DNA from 2 places in the Glutamicibacter protophormiae genome. Region 1 is predicted to be linked to the other one. Evidence: riboswitches for the same ligand, from Rfam matches in the RefSeq annotation. Region 1 holds a riboswitch; the other holds the start of a gene.
What was found. Region 1 has a riboswitch for S-adenosylmethionine ahead of JQN66_RS04730 (bifunctional o-acetylhomoserine/o-acetylserine sulfhydrylase). Riboswitches for the same ligand answer to the same signal wherever they lie in the genome.
Positions count from the first base shown of each region.

Region 1 (2,946 bases):
TGAGCATCGTGCTGTTCTCTGGGCTGCAGCTCTTTTCGTTGCTGGCGCCGGGCCCGGTGCTCTCCAACATGGCCGGACTTTCTGGATGCTGCAGCCTGGATTACGGGCCGAACCCCGGGGTGATCCAGGCCGTGGCCCTGTGCTACCTGGGCTGGGCGGCGCTCGGTCTCTGCGCGATCTGTCTCAGGGTGCAGGCAGTGGGCAAAACGCTGCGCCGGCTCCTGGCGGTGGCCGGTGCGGCGTCGCTGGCCGTGCTGTGGGGCGGCGGGGCCTTGGCCGCCCAGGAGGCGGGATCCGAGCAGGAGCTGAGCCGTACCTCGCAGTTGCTGTGCGAGCGGCCGGGCGACGGGCACCAATACTGTTTTTGGCCCGACCAGGCCGCGCATTGGGGCGACTGGGGCACGAATATCGTCTCGGGCATTGCCCGCATGGAAGAAGCCAGCGGGATCCGGCAGCCCGAGGTCATTACCAGCAGCAAGGCCCACGCCCTGGCGACTGGAGGACTGCGCCTGGATTTCGAGGACCGTTATTCGCCCGAGTCGGTCATGTGGGAGCTGGTAATGGCAATGGCGGTCAGCCCCACCGAAGAATGCCTGGGCGGTTTGGCGGAAGATCATGTTTTGCCCGACATCGCGGCGGTCGATTCCGAAGCCCAGCAGCAGATGTGGGCGCAGTACGACCTGCTGTACCAATGGTGGGCCGGCAAAGCCGATCGCGACTACCTGGATGACGCGGAAAACCATGAGCTCGCCGGGCTGCGGGACCTGGACGAGCGGGCCCAGGCCGCCTGGGTGCGGCAGGCGGCTGCCGGTATCGAAGACTGCCAGCTGGTGCCGCTGCCCGGTTCCCAGGACGGCCGCGGGCTTTCGGGTTAAAGGACCAAAGGTAGGTGGGGACGCCGTTGTCCCCGCCTACCTTTGGTGTGGTGCCCGGTAATCCTAGAGGACCACCGTGCCCTTGCCGGTCTTGAACGTCACCGACAGGATGCCAGGAGTTCCGTTGGGTGCCTGGTACTTGGTGGTCACCGGCCCGAGATTGACGTTCTCCGGCTGTCCCAGCCATTCAAGCACGCGCTCGCGGGAGCCGGCGATGCTGATCTCGCTGATCTCACCGGTCGGATCCAGCGCGCGCGAGGGATGCAGTTCCTCGGTGCCGTCGTCCCAGCGCAGCAGGTAGGGTACCTGCGGGTCCGCGATCAGCCCCTTGATGCCGATCTGCTGCCAGGTCAGTTCGCGGCCGTCGGGGAACTTGCGGTTCCCGGGAACGGCCTTGCGTTCCAGGCGTTCTTCTGCGCCGCTCAGGTCGTCCAATGAGACGCACCAACCCATCCATCCGCCGCCCAGCTCGGAGCGGGCGCGAACGGCCTGACCGAAGGGAGCCTTGAGGCTGGCCGGATGATTCAGTACCTCGACGACCTCAAGGTACTGGTTGTGCTTCAGCGGGAAAATGACATTGCGAGTTCCAAACCGTGGATGCACGCCTCCCTTGACGAATTCCAGGCCCAGGGACTCTGCAATTCTCTCAGCAGTTGGCATCAGCCCGTCTGGGCCGCATGCGTACGTAACGTGATCTAGCCTCATCATGTGCCAATCATGACAACAATGTGATCCCAGTCTCTACTTAGTCGATCCTAAGACGCGCGTGTCCTTCGAATTCTGTGCGGCAACCGGGCGGATCGCCGTGAATATGACTGATTGAGACTCCGTCCGCGCCGGCGAGTTGTCAAAATATTCGATTCTCAGGCACACTGGAAGCAGGTCATGAGTCCCAGTAACAAGCCCCGGCTTACTGGGCGGCAACCCTCCAACCGCGGTGGGGTGCCCCGGGTGAAGACCTGGCCCTTGAGCTATTCGGCGTCGAGGACAAGCGCGGGTTACCCCTCTGGCAACACCTCCTAGAGGTACTGCCCGGCGGTGTGTGTTCAGTGGTGTACCCCCATAGTTACGGAACTTTTGGAGGCTGCCATGAGCAACAACTGGTCGTTTGAAACCCGTCAGATCCACGCAGGCCAGACCCCTGACCCGGTCACCGGCGCACGCACCCTGCCGATCTACCAAACCACGTCCTTCGTTTTCCCGTCCGCGGAGAGCGCCGCCGCGCGCTTCGCGCTGCAGGAGCTGGAGCCGATCTACACCCGCATCGGCAACCCGACCACAGAAGCCGTGGAAAACCGCATCGCCGACCTCGAAGGCGGCGTGGGCGCGCTGCTGCTGTCCTCGGGGCAGGCCGCAACCACCTTCGCCATCCTGAACATCGCCGAGGCCGGCGACCACATCGTGGCCAGCCCCAGCCTTTACGGCGGCACCCAGAACCTGCTCAAGCACACCCTGAAAAAGCTGGGAGTGCAGGTCACCTTCGTCTCCGACCCGGACAACCTGCAGGAATGGCGCGAAGCCGTCCAGCCGAACACCAAGGCGTTCTTCGGCGAGACCATTTCCAACCCGCGCCAGGACGTGCTGGACATCGAGGGCATCTCCGCGATCGCCCACGAGGCCGGCGTCCCGCTGCTGGTGGACAGCACCCTGGCCACCCCGTACCTGATCCGCCCCATCGAATGGGGCGCGGACATCGTGATCCACTCGGCCACCAAGTTCCTCGGCGGCCACGGCAACGCCATCGCCGGGGTGATCGTGGATTCGGGCAACTTCGACTTCGCCAAGAACCCGGAGCGCTTCCCGAGCTTCAACACCCCGGATGAGTCCTACAACGGCCTGATCTACGCCCGCGACCTGGGTGTCAACGGCATCCTCGGCGCCAACTTGGCCTACATCCTCAAGGCCCGCGTGCAGCTGCTGCGCGACCTGGGTTCGGCTCCGGCCCCGTTCAACGCATTCCTGATTGCCCAGGGACTGGAAACCCTGTCCCTGCGCATCGAACGCCACGTGGAAAACGCGGCCAAGGTGGCCAACTGGCTCGAAGCCCGCGCCGATGTCGAGGCAGTGGCCT
Region 1 is NZ_CP069806.1:986,807-989,752, forward strand. It holds gene JQN66_RS04720 (hypothetical protein) at 1-875, shown strand, start outside; gene JQN66_RS04725 (VOC family protein) at 939-1,583, opposite strand; SAM riboswitch class IV at 1,757-1,875, shown strand; gene JQN66_RS04730 (bifunctional o-acetylhomoserine/o-acetylserine sulfhydrylase) at 1,965-2,946, shown strand, end outside.

Region 2 (2,946 bases), 730 kb from region 1:
CCAAGTACCGGTAGGCGAGCACGAAACGCTGCTTCGGAGGCAGCGCATTGAGCGCCTGCCACAGTTCCCGATCCATGATCCTGGCTTCGGGCAGCCCCGCCCGGCCGGCTTCTGCCTCGGGCAGCATCTCGGTCAACACCTCGGGATGGTTCTTGCGCAGCTCGTCGATGGCCTTGCGGTGGGCGATGGTCACCAGCCATGCCTGCACGTTGGCATCCTCCGGAAGATCCGGATAGGCCTTGAGGGCGGAGAGGAACGTTTCCGACCACGCATCCTGGGCGCGATGCTCGTCAAGCAGGGCGCGGCACACGCGCAACACGGTCAGCCCATGGTCTTGGACGATCCGTTCGAACGGTATCTGCATGGCTCTCCCGGCAGCTGCTTCCCCTTGCGGGCTCTCACCTTGTAAACGTACCGCAGGCGAAGTTTGTGAGGTCGGGAGCGAAAATTTTTTTGCTCCGCGGCGCCAAGGCGCGATTGGAGAAGCCGGTTACAGACGCACCGGATCGAGCTCTGCGGCGATTTCTTCCAGCCGCTCCAGGTCGATGTCAATCACTTCGCCGTTATCGACGCCTTGGGCTTGCTTGCCGCCGGCGAGCGCATCGCGGATCACGCGCATGGTGGCCCCGTGGCTGACGATCATGATCCTGCGCCCCTCGTGTTCCTGCATCAGCTGCAGCAGCGCGGGCAGGGCCCGGTCCAGGATCTGCCGGTGGGTTTCGAGCTCGTGCTGCACCTCGGCGGCTTCCAGGTCGCTGACCTCTGCCATGATGCGCCCCTCCAGCGGGCCGAAACTCCGCTCAATCAGGGGGTGCACCGCCGGGCCGGTCTCGGCCCCGAGCTGCTCGGCGATCAGCGCCGCGGTCTCCTGCGCGCGGGCCAGCGGGGAGGCCAGCAGCAGGTCCCAGCCCCTGCCCTTCAGGAAGCGTCCAAGGCTGCGCGCCTGGTGGCGCCCGGTGTCATTCAGCTCGATGTCCGTGCGGCCCTGCAGGCGGCCAGCCAGGTTCCAGTCGGTTTGCCCATGTCGTACCAGTGCCAGCGCGGTGTCCATGACTCGAGCATAAGCGCAGCGCAAAGGTATCGAATAATCTCCGGCAAAGGAAGCAATACGCAACGTTACGACTCATAGTTGGGTCATTTTCGGTCATGTTGCGAAGATTGTTACAACCATCCCGAGCGGCCGAGAGATCTGGTTCGATGACGCCGCAGCAACCTGCCACAGCCGGTGGATACGGTGCTACCGCCAGAAACGATGGAGCTGCTTTCCGCCTACCCGGCGCTGAAGCGACATTGAACCGGGATTCCTGCCTCGATGGCTTCCGTGCCCCGCGCGGAGGTCAAAAACGTATCGACAAGGAGTCAGAAGCCACCATGGCAGACCACAAGTTTGGATTCCGCACCCGCGCGCTGCACGCCGGCGGCACCCCCGATGCCGAGCACGGCGCCCGCGCGGTGCCGATCTACCAGAGCACTTCGTTCGTCTTCAAGGACACCGACGACGCGGCGAACCTGTTCGCACTGCAGAAGTACGGCAACATCTATTCGCGCATCGGCAACCCCACCGTGGCCGCGTTCGAGGAACGCATGGCCTCGCTGGAAGGCGGCATCGGCGCGGTAGCCACCGGCTCCGGCATGGCCGCGGAGTTCGTCACCTTCGCCGCGCTGGCCCAGGCCGGCGACCACATCGTGGCCTCGGCCAAGCTCTACGGCGGTACCATCACGCAGCTGGACGTCTCGCTGCGCCGCTTCGGCATCGACACCACCTTCATCGATTCCAACGATCCGGCCGATTTCGAGGCCGCGATCCAGGAGAACACCAAGGCCGTCTACACCGAGGTCGTGGCCAACCCGTCCGGCGACATCGCGGACGTGGCCGGGCTGGCCGACGTGGCGCACCGCCACGACATCCCGCTGGTGGTCGACTCCACGCTGACCCCGCCGTACATCCTGCGCCCGATCGAGCACGGCGCGGACATCGTGATCCATTCGGCCACCAAGTTCATCGGCGGGCACGGCACGACCCTGGGCGGCGTGGTCATCGAGTCCGGCACCTTCAACTGGGGCAACGGCAAGTTCCCGACCATGACCGAACCGGTGGCCAGCTACGGCAACGTCTCCTGGTGGGCCAACTTCGGCGAATACGGCTTCCTGACCAAGCTGCGCAGCGAGCAGCTGCGCGACTTCGGCCCGGCGCTGCCGGCGCAGTCCGCCTTCCAGCTGCTGCAGGGACTGGAGACCCTGCCCCAGCGCATGGACAACCACCTGGCCAACGCCAAGCAGGTCGCCGCCTGGCTGGAAGCCGACGAACGCGTCACCTACGTGAACTACGCGGGGCTTGAATCCCACCCGCAGCACGAGCAGGCCTCCAAGCTGCTGCCGATGGGCGTCGGCTCGGTCTTCAGCTTCGGCGTCAAGGGCGGCCGCGAGGCCGGCGCCAAGTTCATCGACGCGCTGCAGCTGGCAAGCCACCTGGCGAACATCGGCGATGCCCGCACCCTGGTGCTGCACCCGGCGTCGACCACCCACCAGCAGCTCAGCGGCGAACAGCTGCTCGCCGCCGGCGTTCCGGAGGACCTGATCCGCCTCTCGGTCGGCTTGGAGGACGTCGAGGACATCCTCTGGGACCTGGACCAGGCGCTGTCCGCCTCGCAGGAGGGCTCGTTGGAGTCCGATTTCGCGGCACCGACCTATGACGGGGCATCCTGCGCCGTTCCCGTTGCTTCGAAGGGAGCCAACTAATGAGCACCGCTGAACGCACCTGGCAGGGCCCGGGCGCCGCAGAACGCCTGAACATCCTGCGCGAAACCAAAACCATCGCGATTGTCGGCGCCTCGAACAAGCCCTCGCGCGCCAGCTACTTCGTGGCCACCTACCTGCTGTCCTCCTCGAAGTACAAGGTGTACTTCATCAACCCGGTACTGGACGAGATCTTGGGCGAGCCGGTGT
Region 2 is NZ_CP069806.1:256,456-259,401, reverse strand. It holds gene JQN66_RS01320 (RNA polymerase sigma factor) at 1-364, opposite strand, end outside; gene JQN66_RS01315 (histidine phosphatase family protein) at 491-1,051, opposite strand; SAM riboswitch class I at 1,165-1,259, shown strand; gene JQN66_RS01310 (O-acetylhomoserine aminocarboxypropyltransferase/cysteine synthase family protein) at 1,372-2,739, shown strand; gene JQN66_RS01305 (CoA-binding protein) at 2,739-2,946, shown strand, end outside.
Region 2: linked by a shared signal. The riboswitch ahead of JQN66_RS01310 (O-acetylhomoserine aminocarboxypropyltransferase/cysteine synthase family protein) and the one ahead of JQN66_RS04730 (bifunctional o-acetylhomoserine/o-acetylserine sulfhydrylase) in region 1 are both predicted to bind S-adenosylmethionine.